2 linked regions of the Saccharicrinis fermentans DSM 9555 = JCM 21142 genome follow. The protein of the gene in region 1 interacts with the protein of each later gene in a pairwise test. Links are inferred from orthologs where the notes say so. Each region holds a gene or a part of one and is shown on either strand. Other genes may lie near its edges.

What was found.
Region 2: the proteins of ftsZ (region 1) and CYTFE_RS0115665 interact in binary tests that used the Escherichia coli proteins (3 or more experiments, as listed by UniProt). The link is inferred for Saccharicrinis fermentans DSM 9555 = JCM 21142 from one-to-one orthologs.

The regions. Positions count from the first base shown.
Region 1 is NZ_KI912107.1:3,638,046-3,648,441, forward strand. What follows is about bases 6,799-9,625. They hold ftsZ (cell division protein FtsZ), read right to left. Parts: upstream 9,047-9,625; coding sequence 7,550-9,046; downstream 6,799-7,549. Other genes in these bases: CYTFE_RS0114790 (GatB/YqeY domain-containing protein), read right to left, coding at 7,069-7,515; ftsA (cell division protein FtsA), read right to left, coding at 9,157-9,625. Outside these bases: CYTFE_RS28860 (cellulase family glycosylhydrolase), read right to left, coding at 1-2,773; CYTFE_RS0114785 (ligand-binding sensor domain-containing protein), read right to left, coding at 2,996-6,091; more of ftsA, read right to left, coding at 9,626-10,396. UniProt on the Escherichia coli protein: Essential cell division protein that forms a contractile ring structure (Z ring) at the future cell division site. The regulation of the ring assembly controls the timing and the location of cell division.
Region 2 is NZ_KI912107.1:3,847,642-3,858,005, forward strand. What follows is about bases 4,545-7,339. They hold CYTFE_RS0115665 (rod shape-determining protein), read right to left. Parts: upstream 6,556-7,339; coding sequence 5,533-6,555; downstream 4,545-5,532. Other genes in these bases: mreC (rod shape-determining protein MreC), read right to left, coding at 4,545-5,332; purH (bifunctional phosphoribosylaminoimidazolecarboxamide formyltransferase/IMP cyclohydrolase), read right to left, coding at 6,571-7,339. Also shown: CYTFE_RS0115640 (KamA family radical SAM protein), read right to left, coding at 1-186; rod shape-determining protein RodA, read right to left, coding at 728-2,146; mrdA (penicillin-binding protein 2), read right to left, coding at 2,133-3,977; rod shape-determining protein MreD, read right to left, coding at 3,990-4,508; more of mreC, read right to left, coding at 4,505-4,544; more of purH, read right to left, coding at 7,340-8,160; CYTFE_RS0115675 (ABC transporter permease), read left to right, coding at 8,371-9,624; pfkA (6-phosphofructokinase), read right to left, coding at 9,876-10,364. UniProt on the Escherichia coli protein: Forms membrane-associated dynamic filaments that are essential for cell shape determination. Acts by regulating cell wall synthesis and cell elongation, and thus cell shape.

The sequences.
Region 1 (10,396 bases):
TATTTATGACACTTATTGTGCTACCTTTTTCAACACTTCCTACAGTTATATAATCACTGGCTGGATTAGGGAATATAACAAGCTGTGATGAAGCTGATTTAATTGGTGTGTTGCTTATCGAAGCTGATTTTAAACAAGGTGCAGTGTCACTGTTACTAAAATAAATAGTAAATACTCCTGTTTTTTGAGCCATTACAAAGTTATCTCCATCGGTAGTCACCCAGTATTCACCGTCAAGGCCAGTTATATTGGTGTTTGATAGAGATATTGATGGATTTGCTGATGAGAAATTTTGTATGCTCAACGGAATTAAGTTGTTGTACCAACCAGGTTCTCCATTATTTGTGCTTATTGAGAATTGCCATAACCCATTGTTATTTAAGTCCCAATTGATCGTAAAATTAGTAATATTATCTAAATTTGGACCTGTACCCAATACATATATGTTATTGTAAGATTTATTAATTGATGCAAGAGGTGTAGCTAACGGAGTATTAAATGCACATGCGTTGAAAGTGGTATCTTGGGTAAATATTGCGGTCACATATTTATCTGTATCCATAATAATGTTAATGGTATCTGATAGGGAATTGCTATCGCCAGACCAACGATTGAAATGATAGTTAGTATCTGGAATTGCTATAAGTTTTACGATAGTACCTTGTGGGTAAGAGTTACTTGCCGGACTGGAGTTTACTACTCCCATTCCGTTTGTGTTAATATTTAGTAGATACGTGATAACGTTATTGGCATTAACAATTACAAGGCATGAGTCTTTTATGTTTGTAGCAGAAGAGTAGGCTGTAATAACAGTCTCTCCTTGGCTTAAGGCAGTTACTGTACCGTTAAGATCTATAGAGGCTACAGACTCGTTACTTGATACCCAACGAATAGTTTTATCAGTAGCTTCTTGAGGAGAAATGGTTGCTGTTATGGTTCTGGTTTGCTGAGTTTCAATGTTGATCAAGGAATCACTTAAAGTTAGATTTGTAACAGGTACTTCTTCCACACTAACCTGTGAGAATGTTAATTTACTAAAGTTAAAGTCGCCTGCATCTATATATATCCTCATTACTTGTATTCCGGCATTTAAACGAATGTTTTTAAATACAATATTGGCGTAAGTCCCCCAGCTTCCAGAAGATCCTACATTCAGAAGGCCAGTTTTGTCAACTTCATCAAATTCTAAGTGAAATTTGCCTCCGCCTGGTTCTGATGCATAACGCATTTCGAGATCGTAGGTTCCTGATTGTATAACGTTAACAGTATATTCTAACCATTCTTCGGTTTCTACATATCCTATGTTACCAACTCCATCTCCTCCTTCAGTATCAACTCCTTCTTCAGTGCGAATACCTCCAACACCCTTATTTACCATATCAGCATCATGGTAAGCTATGCCTTCACCTCCAGTATCAAAATTAACAGCTAATACTGTACCGGGTATACTTGCAGGTGACAAAACATTAGGGTATGGATCCTGAATAATTTCGGTTACAACATTGATTACCACGTTTGTAGATGTATTTTGGGCAGATTCGTTGTCAGTAATAACAGCGTTAATATTATATTGTGCGGCTGTATTGGGAACCCATGTTAACGTATAAGGTGCCTGCGAACTAACTCCAATACTTGAGTTGTTTGCATAAAAAGTTACATGATCAATTGTCCCATCTCTATCAATCGCCGTAGTAGTTATTAAAATGCTGTCGCCAATTTCGTAGTAGCTATTTGTTTTAGGTGATTCAATGTTAATTACCGGAGCTATGTTACCTCCGGTATTAGCCCATGCGTCAGCGGGACTAAGAAGTTTTTGTTTTATATATGTTCCAGAAGTACTTGTGTTGTTCCAATTAGAATTGCAAGCTCCGGTAGTTAATGCTGCAGATATTTCATCTTTGTCAGAAAAACTCCAGTTGCACCAGCTTATTTTGTTTTCTTCCATGAAACTCATCCACTTATCGCATTCCTCTATGTAGGGGCCTCCATCTCCACTTGCTTGGCTAGTGCCAAACTCGGTAACAAAAATAGGTAGGCCTGCATTGATAGCATTCATTGCTTTGTCTCTTAACCACGATAGGTGAGTGCCAGCGTAAAAATGTAATGAATACATAATATTGTCGCCCTGTATGGGTGATTCTGCTGCTATATCAACATCCTGACACCAATTAGGGGTGCCTACAATTATTATTGTATTAGGATCATTTGCTCTAATAATAGGTATGATTTCGTTGGCATATTCCTTAACTCTGGACCATTCTATGCCATTGGGTTCGTTGCAAATTTCGTAAATAACATGTTCTTTACCACTGTGCTTTTTACTCATATAGTCCCAAAAATCTTTTGCTATAGCAAGATTAGTATTGGGATCTCCAGGTGTTAATATATGCCAATCAATTAAACAATATATTCCATGTTGCTCACAAATATCTACCATATAATCTATCCATTGTTTCCAATAGTCTGGATTGGTGGTATAGCCGTTTTCTTCAACATACATTGCTAACCTAAAAATATCAATACCCCAGTCGGTAGTTAGAGTGTTAATACTATTAAAGTTATAGCATTTCCCGAACCATTGTGGCCCATGTGAACTCATGCCTCGGAGTTGAACAGGCGTACCATTTGCATTAACCATATTTACTCCGGAAACACTCAGTTTTCCGTTGGCCACAACAGGCGTTTGTGCATTAGAATAACCTAAGGAAAGTAGAACAACAATAATAATACTGAAGCTTGATTTAATGATTTTTAAGTTGTAGTTGTGTTTCATAATAATTGGTTTAATAAAGTTACTATGCGATGTTGTTGTAACTTTTTTGCATAAAAACCTAAGTCTATTTCATGCAATATCTAAAGACAAATATAAACCTAAAGTATTGTAAGAAAGTTATGTAATACTACGACAATACTACGACAATCGTTTTTTTTAGTGAGACAAAACTGCGACAAAAGGTATGGCCTGATATTTTACCATAATAAAAAAGGGGTATATTTAAATACTGGCTATAAAACTGTTTAATTTTATTTCAGAGGCTAAATTTAATTTTTTACGTAAACGTGATCTGGACTTTTCAACTCCCCGATGAGATATATTCATCAGAGAAGCAATTTCTTTCGTTGACAAATCAAGTTTTAAATAAGCACAAAGTCTCAAATATGAGTGGGAAAGTTCAGGGTATTTTTCTTTGAGACGTTTAATAAAGTCTTTATGTACATTATTAAAATGTTCTTCAAATCTGCCCCAATCTTCTTCTACTTTGAATTCCGAATCTATTGTTTTGATTAATTCTTTCAAATTTTCTTTTAAGGCAGGATCATCAGCCTCTTTACAAAATGTACTTATCTTATTTTTTACCTGAGTCATCCGCTCATTTTTATGTGTTAAGAGCACCGTAGTTGATATTAACTGTGCACTTTTGTAGTCCATTTCGTTTTTCTCGTATTGTTTTTGAGCATCATTTATTTTATCATTTAAAGAAATTTGTTGTTTCTCTGCCTCTTGTTTTTTTATAGTGTATTTATATTGTAGTATATCCCTTTCTTTTTTTAATATTTTAAGCCTTAGTAAATACAGGTAGTTCAATAACGCTATCAGAGATATTAAGGCAATTAGCTTAAACCAAATTGTTTCGTAAAAAGGTGGAAGGACAATAATTGTTAGATTACGGATAGGATGTTCTATGGAATTGTCCACAACTCTAATTTGGAAAGTATAAGTTCCAGCTTTTAAGTTTGTATATGTTACGGAATTCTTTTTTTTATTATTATTCCATATATCCGAAAACCCAAGAAGCCTATATTCATATTCAACTTTATCATTATAAGCATAAGAAAGAGAACTGTAATTAATAGTAATCAGGTTTTCTTTTTTTAATAGTTCTACAGTATCGGTATAGGTTATAGATTTGTTTAATAAAACTCTGTTATTAATCGTATCTTTTATACCGATTGATCTATTCTGAATTTTGAAATCGGTTAATATAGTTGGTATTTGTATGGTATCTGCCTTTATGTCTTTGGGTTTAAAGTAGCTTAAACCAGCAATTGAACCAAAATATAGTTTACCATCATGCGAACTAGTAAAACTTCCATTAACAAAAGAGTTAGAAAGTAGCCCATCAGTAATATTGTAGTTTACAAAAGAGGTATCCTTTAATCCAAATTTTGATAGACCGTTATTTGTACTTAACCATAAATACCTATTGTGCGTATTTATTATTGCGTTAATAGTGTTGCTTGGTAAACCATCCTCTACAGAGTAGTGTGTAAAATTATCTGTTTTTCTGTTGTACTTGTTCAGTCCGGCCTCTGTACCAATCCAAATTTGTTTGTCATCATCCTGATTGATGGAATAAATAATATCTCCTGATATTGAACCAGAATCATTTTCATTATATAAATAGTGGCGGAATGTTTTGTTTATGGGGTCGTATGTGTTTAATCCATATGTTGTTCCAATCCATATGTAACCTAATTCATCTTCAAAAATTGTTCTAACCCAATCTAGGCTTAATGAATTATTCAGGTTGCTGGTGTCTTTTTTAAGTATTTGTAATGTCTTATCTTTTAGGTTAACAATGTTCACACCTCCTCCATTAGTTCCAATCCATAACTTGTCTAACCTATCTTGCATAAAGCATCGAATATCGTTATTGCTAAGTTTTAATTTAGGATATAATGTATTAAAGCTTTTTATACTCTGGTCATTAGGGTTATATATGTAAATGCCCTGTAGGTATGAACCAAGCCAGATATTAGAGTTTTTGTCCTGATAAAGAGCAAGTATATTTTTAGGAAATTTATCGCTAATAATATTATTGGAATTTGCATTATTAGCATTGTATAAAACGCCATTTTTGATAAAGTTAAGGCCTCCTCCATCCGTTCCAATCCATATATTGTGGTCATTGTCCTCTAGTAAAGATGTAACAACAGAATGACTTAGGGAGTTGTTGCTTAGAGGGGTGTTGTTTAGATTGGTGAAGCATTTTTTATTTCGAGCTAAACTAATACCTCCGTTAAAATGACCTAACCATAGATTTTGTTCCCTATCTCTGAATATACAACGGATAACATTATTACTAACTGATTTGGTGTTAGTGCCATAGTTTTTATATGCTTCATTTTCTTTTGTTGCATAGTTATATTTAATTAAACCATCACCATCTGTCCCTATGTATAAATATTTTTCACTACTTACTAAGTCAAATATCCTTTGGGGACTAGCTTGATTAGCATTAGAACTAAAAAAGGGTTCTAGAGTTAAGTCGCGGGTACATACTTTTAGCAATCCTTGATTATAAGTTGCCACTAATATGTAATCTTTTTTAAAAGCTATAATGTTTCTTATTTCAGAATTAGCGCAGAATGATTTGATTTTAATATTGTTATTGTTCGGGTCAAAAACAAATAAACCTTTATCTAAAGTTCCTAACCAAATCCTTTCTTTTTCATCAATATGTATAGCAGAAACTCTGAGACCAATTTTATCACAACAATCAAGAGGGAGCACTTCTTTTTGAGTATACGTATTGGTATTGAAACAACGTAAGCCTCCACCATCAGTACCAATCAACAAAGTACTATCATTTTGCTGGTAAATTTCGATTACATGTACTCTTTCTTGCATTGGTAAGTTAGGTAGATAAAAATGCTGAAAGGTTTCGGTCATTTCATCATATAACTCAAGCGACACTTTACCTCCTAACCATAATTTGCCTTTATTATCAATGTGTAATTTTAATACCTGATTGTTTCTGATTGAATTAGAATCGAGTTTATTGTACTTAAATGTTTTAAACTGATTATTGTTATAATAAGAAACTCCATCATCAGTAGCAATCCATATGTTACCTAGTTTATCTTGAGTTATATCATTAATAGTGTTGTGAGGCAGACCGTCATGAAGACTTAAATGATTAAATGAAATGGGCCTGATTTGCGTATGTATGTCACTTAATACAAAAAAAAGTAGAGCTAATGTGAGTAGTTTACTAATTATCATAACAAAAGTGTATGTAATAATATAATGAATTGTTGCGTTTCTACTATATTCTAATGCATGAAATAAGTTACATAAATCTAACATTTATTTTGTTAAAATATTGTATTTTTTTTAGTATAATTTTTATTCAAAAGATTTATACCAATCTCAAGCAACCGATAAATCTTCAATATATTATGAGTTCATACTAAATATAAGATTGCCCATAGCTATGATAAAATTATATCTATCATATTAAGTTGATATTGCTATTAGGTTTTAACATATAACTGAGATAATATAAATTTGACGCAAACTTTGCGATGAGTAAGTAGTTAATGATAATTACCGATGACATTGGTGAATTTTAAATAGTCTTTGCAAGAAAACTCCAGCAACTGGGTTGTTTTTTTTGAAACAGTTTCCGAACCAAGTTCAAAAAAGATGGGTGTCAGCTGAAATTAAAATCCACTGAGAGTATGGCCTATGCTTGGAGTCGAAACAGAATTGAGGAACGAAATCATGAATGCCTTAAAGCATATACGTATATTATGAATAATGGGAGATTGGGCTATTGCCCAATTGTAACACAGTGTAAATCGCCAACAAAATAAAATTAAACAGATTGTTGGCAAAGTCCAATATTAGAGACTACCATCTCGATAAAAAGACTTCAGAAACACCGCTATATTACTTTAGCTTCCATGCACAATGGAATAACTTCTTCTTTACCTGCAAATGATAATTCACAAGTGGCTCCGTGGAGCTTCGATTCTCCATGATGTAGAGATCCGCCGTATATGCACGAATAAATTAAATTAGTATTTAATTTATGAAGAGGAATAAAGAAATTTTGTATTTAGTGGCTGCAAGAAAAGGACTGTTTTTTCAGTCTTTGATAAGAAAGCTTCAAAGACAAGGCTTTCGATATTTTTGAAACCAAGGAGTTTACTGATTGTAAATGACTGTTTCAAAAATGAGAATAACGCAGTATTTGGAGTTTTCTTACAAAGACTATTTAATAAAAAACGCAAACCTCAACTGAGATCTGCGTTTATATTCGAAATTATTATAGCGTCAAACTATGCTTGAAGCACCTTTTTAACCATGTCGGCTATTTCTTTACCGTCGGCCTTACCTCCCAGTTCTTTGGAAGCCATACCCATTACTTTACCCATCTCCTTCATGGAAGTAGCACCTGACTTTTCTACGATAGCCTTCACCAGTTTTTCCAGTTCAGCTCCAGTAATCTGTTCAGGCAAAAATTGAGCAATTACTTCAGCCTCTGCCAATTCTTTTTCAGCCAGGTCTTCACGTCCTTGTTCCACATAGATAGCCGCAGCATCTTTACGTTGCTTCACCATTTTTTGCATTATCTTCAATCCGGCCTCATCGGTCACATCTTCGCTTGAAGCAGTATTAGCTTCGATCAATTCTTTTTTAATTCCGCGCAAAGCCTCTAATGTAATCTTATCTTTGGCTTTCATAGCGGTTTTAATACCTTGCGTTATTTGCTCAAGTAATGTCATTGTTTATATATTTTAATATTTACGGTATCCTTGATTAATCCACATTGTCATGCAAATATGGATTATCTCGTACAATCTTGGTCTTACCATCCTTACCCTCTGAAATTGTAAAACGAGATACTTTATATCGAGAATCATCTTCCACCGAGGCATCTAGCTGTTTTGATTTTTTACGTTTGTAGGCAGGAACATTTTCAATACGTTCAATATACCTGTCATCTTCCATATCCTCCGGCGAAATAGAAAATCTTTCTCCCACCCCAGTAGATATTCGACCCTGGCTGTAGCCCAGTGGCATATCCATTTCACTTTCCTCTACCACTTTCTTTTGTACGGTATCTTTATAAAAAAGATGAATACGATCATCCTTTGCTTTTTCAATGGCGTCAAAGTCAATAACCCTAGAAGCGCCCTCCTCCGGTTCATCCTGATTCAGGTCCTGAGGCTCATCGTCCACAAACTCCAACACCTCCTCATCCTTACCAATCTTTGCCTCCTCGTCATCCAAAGCAAAACGTTGAACTTTCGGTTCATTTCTTTGCGAAAACTCAGCAATATTTTTGGTATTAAAGCCCGTAGCAATAATGGTGACACTTACATTATCTTCCAGATTTTTATCAGATCCGGTTCCCCAAATAATAGAAGCACTCATACCAACCGTCTCTTGCACAAAATCAGTCACCTCACCCACTTCATCCATGGTTATCTCTTCCACGCCCGATGTAATATTCAATAATATATTCTGTGCTCCACGAATATCATTGCTATTAAGCAGTGGTGATTCCAAGGCTTGCTGAATAGCCAACAAGGCTCTGTTTTCGCCTGCAGCCGACGAACTCCCCATGATAGCCACTCCACTATCCTTCATCACTGTTTCCACATCAGCAAAGTCGACGTTTATATAACCGTGTACAGTAATAATTTCTGCTATCCCTCTAGCAGCAGTAGATAGTACATCATCGGCTTTGGAGAAAGCATTGGATAATTTCAGGTCACCATACATCTCGCGCAGCTTCTCATTATTGATAACCAACAACGAATCCACATTCTTCTCCATCTCAGCAATACCATCCAAAGCCTGATTGATCCGCAATTTGCCTTCAAATTTAAATGGTATGGTAACAATACCAACGGTAAGTATACCCATATCTCTAGCCGCTTTAGCTATTATGGGAGCAGCACCTGTTCCTGTTCCTCCCCCCATACCTGCGGTGATAAATACCATTTTAGTATTATCCTGCAATACTTTTTCAACCTCTCCAATATTCTCTATGGCAGCCTGCTTTCCTTTCTCTGGCTTATTACCAGCTCCACGCCCCTCTGTAAGCGACTCCCCAAGCTGTATTTTAATAGGCACAGGACTATTTTCCAATGCTTGCTCATCAGTGTTACACACCATAAAGTTCACATCTTTAATACCCTGATTGAACATGTGATTTACCGCATTGCTGCCACCACCTCCAACTCCAATAACTTTAATAATACAATCACGGTTTTGAGGTATATCGAAATTCATTAACTCCTCACTCATGTTGTTGCTTTTTAAATATCCCGCCGCAAAAAGGCAGGGAGACATAATTACAAGATAAATAATATGCACAGGTCTGCGCCATTAGCCACATGCCAACAGCAGCACCCTATTTACATTTCCACATCCTTCTCATCAAATATACCTGCAATGGTTTTCTTAAAACTACCAAACAGGTCACCTGTTGTATATTCAGGCTTTTCTCTACGTTTTTTCTCTTTTCGAGGCTGCGAAGCCGCTTTTTTTGTCATCGCCTCATCCTCCTGTAAATCATCATCAAACAACTTCTGTTCGACCACTTTTTTTATTGGATTATCCATAGCACTCAACAACAGTCCAATACTGGTTGAATAGATGGGCTTGCTTACTTCATCAATTTGACTATCCACCAGATACTTATTGGGGATACCTATACGTACCTCCAGTCCTGTACGGAACTTAACCAATTGAGGCAAATTTTTCAATAAAGCACCCCCTCCGGTAATCACAATACCAGCACCCAGCTTATCATAAAGCTTAGAACACTCTATCTGATACATCACGTAGTCTACAATCTCTTCCATCCGAGCCTGAATAATATAGGCCAGTGACTTAAAAGATATCTCTTTAGGTTCCCATCCTTCAATACCAGGTATGGTAACCACCATATCTTCACGTTCCAAATCTCCCAAAGCAGATCCAAACTGAGTCTTCAATGACTCTGCTTGTTTTTGCAACACAGCACAACCTTCTTTCACATCGGAGGTCACCACATTACCTCCAAAGGGAATAACAGCTGTATGCTGGATCACGCCGTCATAAAACACGGCCACATCAGTGGTTCCTCCACCTATATCTACCAGCACCACCCCTGCTTCTTTTTCTTCAGCAGTAAGCACCGAACGTGCCGAAGCCATCGGCTCCAGTATCAAATCATTTAACTTCAACCCAACGCGATTGATGCATTTCTCAATATTATTGACCGAAGCGACCCTTCCTAAAACAATATGATAATTACCCTCTAAACGACGACCAGACATACCAATGGGATTTTTCACCCCCGACTCATTATCCACCACATAATCCTGGGCAAAAACATGCAAAATATTTTCGCCAGCCTCCAAAGGAATCTTAAAATTATCCTTATACAACTGATCTACATCATATTGTGTTATTTCATGACTGGTTTCTATATAACGGTAACCTCTATTTTGTAGACTTTTAATATGCTGGCCTGCAATACCAACATATACCTCGTACAGCTTAACATCATATTTCGCTTCCACATTAAATACCAAATCTTTAATCGCATTTACTGTTTCCTCAATATTAAGCACAACCCCTCTTTTTACACCTGTTGATGGTACTTTCTCT
Region 2 (10,364 bases), 210 kb from region 1 along the record:
ATTTAAAATAAACATTGGATCGTCGCGGAAATTATCCCAATCAATCAACTCGTTAACAACGTAGTTATTGGTCTTAAAGGGAAGCACATTTCCTACAACCTCAATATTCAATAAATCATCATCCGACAATCTTTCGATTTGCGGAATACTTTTAAAATTATGCAATGCGTAAGTTTGATACCTCATTGTCACACAGTTTTTATTAGTTTCTAATCTCTCAACACAAACTCAAAATGCCCAAAAAATTGCGATAATCCATCTGTCCCTTTCAATTGGAAAGAGTAAATCTATTCATGCATTTATAATTTTCATTTGCTGCATGTAACTCCCAAGAAAATTTATTATTCACCAAATATGTTCAACGGCGTTCTTAAATACGATGTATTTCACTCACCAGTATAAAAAATTGAATTATTAAATTTCACATGCTCGTTTCATACCATAAAAATAAGATGTCTCTACACCCCAAAAGACAGATTATACTAAAAATACGAAAATTATACGGATTTGGCAATCATCCAACTTTCAATTGATACAAAAGGTAACTATCAGTATTAAAGATAGTTATGGGCGTTCGTTTTAAATCGGTGACAAAAATAGCAAAAATATGTAAGAAATTACATACTACACTTCCTAAATTAGCATGACAATTGGCAGTAACACATGTCCTATACACCACAAACAGTCACTGGCAGTGCCATTACAAATAAATGAACACTACGGTCTATTACCTGATAAGTTCAGCTCTATTCGTATCTAATTTTAAGAATATAAACAACAAAGTAGTAAAGCCCCACAACGAAGACCCGCCATAGCTAAAAAAGGGCAGCGGTATACCAATAACAGGAGCCAGGCCAATGGTCATACCAATATTAATGGTAAAATGATAAAAGAAAATAGAAGCCACACAATAGCCGTATATCCTACTAAAGGCAGAATGTTGTTTTTCAGCTAACAGGATTAAGCGCAAAATCAAAAACAAGAACAAGAACACCACGGCAAAAGTTCCCATATACCCCCATTCTTCGCCCACAGTACAAAAAATAAAATCGGTACTCTGTTCCGGCACAAAGTCAAACTTAGTTTGCGTACCTTGTAAATATCCTTTACCTGTAAGTCCACCAGAACCGATGGCAATTTTCGATTGATTAACGTTGTAACCTGCACCCAAGGGATCATCTTTAAAGCCCAGCAGCACATATACTCTATTTCGTTGGTATTCCGTCAGCACATCATTCACAAAATAATCAGCAGAAAAAGTTGCACCAACGGCGCCCCACATAAAAATAACGACAGGAACTATCCATTTAATTTTTTTTGCAAAACTTCTCAACAGCAGGTAAACGGTAAAAGCCACTATTCCGAACAAAGCGAACAGATCCCAGCGCAAGGTCAAGCCAGCTATATAAAACACCGTTAACAACAACAAGAATCCGCCTCCTACAAATAACAAACCTTTCAAGGCCATTTTCTTATCTATTTGAAAAAACAGAAACACCCACACACCCAAAACAATCAGTGTCAACAAAATAATATTAGGATAAACCAGCGTCAGCACAGAAGCGACTGCAGCAATAAGTCCAAACACCAATATATTACCCGATAAGCCTTCACGATAAAACGGCAATACGAAGATAAAGAAGACCAAAGCCGAACCAGTATCATTTTGCAGGAAGATACAAAGCACAGGCAATGCCCACAACCCCAATATTTTTAAAAGCTCCTTGGTTTTTCCAAACGAAAACTCATGACGTCCCATTATTCTGGATAAAGTAAGGGCCGTAGCAATCTTGGCCAATTCGGCTGGTTGAAACCTAAGGGGCCCAATCTCAAACCACGATTTGGCACCATTGATTTCTTTTCCCACAAAAATAACCGTAAACAATAGAAAAATCGACAGACCATATAAGAAGTAGGAGAACGCCACATAAAACTTACTATCCGTCATAAAGATGATCCAAATAATAATCATGGATAGGGCAATCCAGATCAATTGCTTGGCATATTCCTTACCCGGATCAAAGAATACCGGATTCTCTGGATTGTAGTTAGCGGCATAAATATTAAACCAACCATATGCCACAAGTACAATGTAGATAAGAATGGTTACCCAATCCGCTTTTTTATCATAATTATTTCTCATCATGAATCAAATCTCCTTCTAACATTCGTTGTTCTGTCCACTTACGGGATGGATCTATTTCCTTGTTCAGGTACTTTTCCACCATCAAACTAGCGATAGGGGCGGCCCATCTGGCTCCAAAACCGCCATTCTCTACATATACAGCTATGGCAATTTTAGGGTTCTCTTTAGGTGCAAAAGCAATAAACACGGAATGATCTTCGCCATGAGGATTCTGTGCCGTTCCTGTTTTTCCACAAATACTAATGCCCGGAATCCTGGCTATGGTAGCCGTACTACCCGGCCCACCCCATACGGCCATCTCCATTCCTTCAATAACCGGCTCAAAATGCACTGTATCTATACCGGTATTTCGGATTGTTCTAAACTTAGCAGCTATGGTATCATTTTCAATATCCTTCACCACATGGGGGGTATAAAAAGTTCCCCTATTGGCTAAAGTTGCAGCCATATTGGCCATCTGCAAAGGAGTTGTCAAAAGCTCTCCCTGTCCAATTGCCAAAGACACCACCGTTAAAGAAGACCAACTTTTATTATAATACTTATCATAGTATTTGCTATTAGGTACAAACCCACGAATTTCGTTTGCCACATCAGCTCCCAAGCGGTAACCAAAGCCAAATTTAACCAGGTAATTCTTCCAGAGCTCAAACCCTTCTTGCACAGAGGCATTTTTAGGATTATCGAGGATATCCCGAAAAACATGGCAATAATAGGCATTACAAGAGTGAGATATTGAATTTTTCAGATCCAGCGGACTAGTATGGTGGTGACAGCCCAAATGAAACCTACCCACAGTATAGCCCATATGACATTCAAAAGTAGTCTGAGGAGTGATCACTCCTTCCTGCAGACCGATCAGTGCATTAATCGTTTTAAAAGTAGAACCGGGAGGATACCACCCCATGATAGTTCTATTGAAAAGAGGCTTGAGCGTATCCATACTTAAACCAGAGAAATGACTGGCTCGTTTTTTACCCACCAACAAAGAAGGGTCGTAACTAGGAGCCGAGACCATAGAGAGCAACTCACCGGTTTGGGGTTCTATTGCCACAATAGCTCCTATTTTATTATTCATCAGCTTTTCTCCATATTCTTGCAATTCGATATCAATGGTCAACTTAATATCTTTACCGGCCACAGCTGGAATATCATAGGCACCATCTCTGAATGCCCCTTTTTCTCGGCCATGCACATCTACCAGCACATATTTATAGCCTTTTTCACCCCTGAGGTATTTCTCATAGGTAGATTCAATTCCACTTATACCATGATAATCACCGCGTATATAATAATCATCCCGTTCTATATCCTGCGGACCTACCTCCCCCACATAACCCAGAATATGAGCTGCATTGGGATACTCATACTTACGTAAAGTTCTGCGTTGCACAAAGAAACCATCAAACTTATAAAGTTTCTCTTGCAGATAGCCATATTGTTTAGCCGACAGCTGTTTATAAAAGATGGAAGGTTTTATCCAGGATATCTTTTTATTTTTTAGCTTACTTCTCATATCATGAAACAAAGCTCTGAGATCCTCCATTTCAATCTCCAACGCCCTACAGAAGTCCAGTGAATCAATAGGCTTAAGTTCTCGGGGCACAACCATCAGGTCATAATCAGCCTGGTTCGAAACAACCAGTTTTCCATTTCTATCATAAATTAAACCACGAGCTGGAAAGTTAATGATCTCCCGTCGGGTATTACTTTCTGCCGAGAACTTATAGGAAGGATCATATACCTGAAGAATAAATAGCTTAATGACAAAGGTAACACCAATGAACAAAAAGATAAGGGCAATAACTATGGTTCTTCTACTTAAATTTTCCACGTTACAATTCCTTTAAATTCTTCGTTTTTTTTGATACGTAAACAACAGGGTAACCCCCATTATTATAAGTGTGAACAACGTACTTCCTGCTGTTTTAACCATGATCGTCACAAAATTTTCTATGGAAAAAGATTCCACTACAAAATAAAAAAGGTGATGAATAAAAACCAAAATAGCAGCATACTTAAAAAACCAACCAAAACCATAATACGAAGGCAAAGGGAGCGTTCCGGGTTCATAATTCTCTCGTGGTGCAAAGCGCACTAATATAAAGGGTCGTAAAAAGGCCATAAACAACGACGCAGCCATATGCATCCCCATGGTATTAGAGAAGACATCAATACTCAAACCCAATAAGCCGGCCAGCATCAACAATAACCACCCTGGAGTTTCAAAGGGCAGTGTCAAAATAAAAATAACATATAAATAAGGATTCAAATAACCCGAGAATTCCATCTTGTTCAGGATAAGAACCTGAAGCAACACAAAAAACAAAAAGTTAAATATATATCTTGGTATCAGACTAATCATAATTTTGTATCCTCCTCCAATTGCTGTTGTTGTTCCTGAAGAATATTCTCCACCACTTCCACATAACTCAGTTTAGCAAAATCGGTACTCAACTTCACTTTAATTTTATAAAAACTCTCACCATCCGGATGTAACACTTCATCCACGGTACCAATCAGGATACCCTCAGGAAAAGTGGAAGAATAACCACTTGTAATCACCTGATCTCCCAAACTCACATTGGCATGTTCCGGAATCTCGTCCAATGTAGCAAACAATATAGATTTGGTATCCCAACTAACCGAACCAAAAAAATCAGAGCCTTTGAGCTTTGCAGACACTTTGAGCCGAGGGTTAAGAACCGATAGTGCCGTACTGTAATGATCGTTACATTTTATAACGATACCAACGATACCTCTATTACACAACACGCCCATATCTGGTTTAATACCATCCTTAGTACCCTTATTCAAGGTCACATAATTAAAATGCTTTCGAACAGTATTATTCACTACTTTACATGCTCTATATTTATATTGGTGCATGGAGGCGCTATCACCTACCATTGAAAAGTAATCATTGGACTGCCTAAAAGAAGTTGGCATTTGACTACGTAAAAAAGCATTTTCATTTGACAGTTCTTGGTTAATCTCTTTAAGGGCAAAATACTGTTCCACATTATCTACCTTTTCAAAAAGACCTCCAGCTATTCGAGATGAGGAACTCAAGTACAAAGCACGTTGATTCTGATTATACGAAACAACAAGAACAAAAGCGACAAACTCCAGTAGTATAAAAAGAAATGTAAAATGATGCTTTAGTATAAACCTTAAAAAATTTCTCATTCAGTTGTAATATTTTCCGATTTTTAAGGCAATTGCTTGCTTTTAATTATTTGCTACGATTTAAGTCCGATAAAGTTAGTTTTTTTTGTTAATAAGCATATTGAATTACCCCAATAAAATCCTATTTATTGTATGAAAATACAAAACCCGGTTCGAAAATTCCATTCCAAACCGGGTTATACTATACTTTTATAAAAAACTTATCTCATCAAGAATGAGAATTTATGTCTATTCTTCAGGGCAATTCCTGTTCCTCTGGCAACAGCATGCAGCGGATTTTCAGAAATATGGAATGGGATATTAATTTTATCCGTCAACCTTTTATCCAAACCTCTCAATAAGGCACCTCCACCAGCTAAGTAGATTCCATTATTCACAATGTCAGAATACAGTTCAGGAGGTGTTTGCTCCAGCGCACTCAAGATGGCCGTCTCAATTTTTGAGATAGATTTCTCCAGGCAATGGGAGATTTCCTGATACGACACAGGTACCTCAATGGGCAATGCAGTCATCTGGTTAGGCCCCTGAACAATATAGTCCGTTGGAGGCTCTTCCAATTCCGGCAAAGCAGATCCCACATGAATTTTAATCTCTTCGGCCGTTCTTTCACCCACTTTAATATTATGCTGACGACGCATATACTCCATGATATCGGCGGTTAGGTCGTCCCCGGCAATGCGTATAGACTTATTGGTTACAATTCCTCCCAAGGAGATAACTGCAATTTCGGTTGTACCACCACCTATATCTACCACCATATTACCCTGTGGCGCTTCCACATCAAGTCCAATACCCAAAGCAGCTGCCATCGGCTCATAAATCATATAAACCTCACGGCCACCGGCGTGTTCACCAGAGTCCCTTACCGCCCGGATCTCCACCTCTGTACTTCCCGAAGGAATACAAATAACCATGGTTAAGGAGGGGGCAAATAAGCGGGAAGATGTATTAATCAATTTTATCATCCCTCTAATCATCTGCTCAGCAGCATTAAAGTCGGCAATCACTCCATCTCGTAAAGGTCTGATAGTATATATATTATCATGTGTTTTACCATGCATCTGGCGCGCCTTCTCACCGATCGCCATTAACTTGTCAGTTCTGCGGTCAAGTGCTACTATTGAAGGTTCATCCACCACAATTTTATCATTGTGAATGATGATTGTATTGGCCGTACCAAGATCCATGGCAAGCTCCTGAGATAAAAAAGAAAAGAATCCCATTGGGTTTGGATTTATTTAATGTTTAAAATGACGTTTTCCTGTGAATAGCATCGCTATTCCAAATTCATTACATGCTTCAATGACTTCCTCATCCCTGATACTACCTCCAGGCTCCACGATATATTTAACGTTGTATTCATTAGCCGCTTCTATGCTATCGCGAAATGGGAAAAATGCATCAGATATCACTACTGAGTTTTCTATTTTAACACCTTCCTTCAAGTTAAAGCGAGGTATGGTTAGGTGACGCAAACTATCCAAACGGTTAGGCTGCCCCATCCCTGCTCCTGTCAACCAAAAAGAACCATCTTCGTCTTCGGTAACAATAGCAATTGCATTACTCTTCAAGTGCTTACATGCGGTAATACCAAACTTAGCCAGTTCCATTTTAGTAGCATCAAAGGCCAGTTTCGTTACATTTTTAAAATCAGTATCCACACCTTCATCTTCATCCTGAACCAGAATACCTCCACTCACAGAGCGAATCAGTTTTTCTCCAGTCACTTCATTTTTGATAGGTGTCTGCAACAGGCGCAGGTTCTTTTTCTTTGCAAAGACTTCCAATGCCTCGCCGGTGAACTCAGGCGCAATAATAATTTCAACAAATCGTTTTGAGAACCACTGAGCGATTGCCCCTGTCACTGTTCCGGTGAAACAAATAATACCACCAAAAGCACTGATTGGGTCACCTGCCCATGCCAACTCCAAAGACTTGGTAATGTCATGGGTTACAGCCAGACCACAAGGGTTAAGGTGTTTCACCACTGCAACAGCCTGCTTATGCTCAATATTACTTACGGAGTGATAAGCATCGCTGGCAGCTTTCCATGCAGCATCTGCATCAAGCATGTTATTATACGACAGCGCCTTTCCTTGTAATACCTTGGCATTGGCAAGCGAAGCGCCCTCTTTTGTATTATTATATTTATAAACAGTAGCTTTCTGATGAGGGTTTTCTCCATACCGAAGAACTTCACCATCGTTCAAGCTAATACGTTCCATATCTTCGGCATCGGGATTAAAGTAATTAAAGATGGCCGAATCGTAATGCGAAGAGACTGCAAAGGCTGCCCCTGCAAAAGCTTTTCGTTCCTCAAGCGTTGTAACGCCATCATTTTCTTTTAATACTTTAGCCAACATGTCATACTGTGCTTTTGATGGCACTATTACAACATCTTTAAAATTTTTGGCTGCGGCCCTTATCAGTGAAATACCACCTATATCAATTTTTTCGATGATATCCTGTTCTGCTGCTCCCGATGCAACAGTAGCTTCAAACGGATACAAATCAACAATAATCAAATCCAACTCTGGAATATCAAATTCATTGAGTTGATTTTTATCTGAATCATTATCTCTACGAGCTAAAATACCTCCAAAAACTTTTGGGTGCAAAGTCTTCACCCTTCCACCCAAAATAGATGGATACCCTGTAATATCTTCAACTGCGGTTACTTCAACACCTAAATCTTCGATAAAAGTTTTAGTACCACCGGTACTGTATAATTGAACACCAAGCTTATCCAACGTTTGAATGATTTCGTCTAATCCATCTTTATGAAAAACAGAAATAAGCGCTGATTTTATTCTTTTTGAGCTACTCATTTTTTAAATATTATACGATATTGAAAATTTTTAATGTTGAATCGAAGCATTTTTCAAGTAGAAACTATAGATACGTCTTCTTTATATGTTTTGTTACACAAATAAATACGTAAAAATGCTTCACTTCGGGCAAAATTAAGAAAATAAGCACATTTATCAAGGTAGTAATTAATTTTCTTGATAGTTTTATGGTGAATAAGAAAAGGTGATATGATAATCGTATTTAAATTTATAAAGGAGAGCTTACTTTTTGCATGGAATGCACTCACTTCAAACAAGCTTAGAACAATTCTAACTTTAAGTGGGGTTACCATTGGCATATTCTCCATCATTTCGGTATTTACTTTAATAGATTATCTGGAAAGTCGCATCCGGGATAGCATTCAATCACTGGGCGACAATGTGGTTTACGTGCAAAAATGGCCATGGACACCTCCGGAAGGCGAAACAGAATACCCATGGTGGCGTTATATGAACCGTCCCTTGCCCACACTCAATGAGCAAAAGGTGATTGAGCGTCATTCGCAACTGGCCGCTTCTTCCACATTTGCCATATCGGCACAAAAGAAAATAATTTTTGAAGCTAATTCCTTCGACAAGGTCCAAGTTCTTGGAGTAAGCAATAGCTTTGATCAAAACTGGAATTTTGAGATCAGCCGCGGACGCTATTTCACCTCTTTTGAATCCAGTAAAGGAAGTAACATTACAATTATTGGTGCTGATATTGCAGATGAACTATTCCAGGACACAGATCCCATTGGCAAGCGGATAAAGATGGCGGGCAGGCAGTTAACGGTAGTGGGTGTCATCCTTAGACAAGGAAAAGACATCTTTGGCAATAGCCTAGACACCAACATTATCATACCCATACAGTATGCCAAAAATATTTTTAACATACGCAGTGAGCGCGTTCAACCATTTATTGTAGTCAAGGCCAAAGAGAGGGTTAACACAGAAGACTTAATGAGTGAATTGGAAGGTATATTGCGGGCCGAGAGAAAAATAAAACCCCAGCAGGGCAATACCTTTGCCCTCAATCGAATGAGCATTATCCAAAAACAATTTGACGACTTATTTGGCATATTAAATATCGCGGGTGGTTTTATTGGATTCTTTGCCATATTAGTGGGGGGATTTGGAATTGCCAATATCATGTTTGTATCGGTAAAAGAACGAACACGTATCATAGGGATTCAAAAAGCCTTGGGTGCCAAACGAAGATTTATCTTATGGCAGTTTCTATTTGAAAGCATCTTTCTCAGTCTCCTGGGAGGAACCACAGGCCTGGCCCTAATCTTTATCATCATACAGATAGCCAACTCTCTCTTTGACTTAAGCATACCACTCACTTTTTGGAATATCTTTCGCGCTTTGTTTATATCCATATTCCTGGGCATTATATCCGGATATATACCATCCAATAGCGCCAGTAAATTAAATCCGGTGGACGCCATCAACAATTGATTATATACAAGAAACCTTCTGGCGACAAGCCTGTGTCTCCGGAAGATTTCTTATGTAGTCTTTCCAAGAAAACTCCAAATACTGCGTTATTCTCATTTTTGAAACAGTCATTTACAATCAGTAAACTCCTTGGTTTCAAAAATATCGAAAGCCTTGTCTTTGAAGCTTTCTTATCAAAGACAAAAAATAGTAGTTTTCTTGCAGCCACTATGTATTTATAGAACACAAAGATCCGCAATATATTTTCCGGATTAGATGGACAATATACTAGTCAACTCCACCAAAGAAGGGTTCAGTTTCTTTTTATTTTTCAAGGCCTGATTAAAAGGAATATGGGTAATTTCTTTATTCACCAATCCAATCATAATACTTTTTTGGTCATCAACCAGTGCTTCAATGGCCGAAACCCCCATACGACTTGCAGTCACTCTATCAAAGGCCGTTGGTGATCCTCCACGCTGTATATGTCCCAGGATGGTAACGCGGGTATCATAATCGGGATATTCCTTCTGCACCCTTTCGGCCACATGAATAGCACCTCCGCTAATTTTCTCTCCTTCTGCCACCAAAACAATGCTACTGCTCTTATCCTTATTAAATCCCTTTTCTAAAAAGGTATACAACTGTTTAAAATCGGTATCTATCTCAGGAACCAAAATAGCCTCTGCTCCTGAGGCAATACCACTACGAAGCGCCAAAAAACCAGCATCACGCCCCATCACCTCAATAAAAAAGAGTCG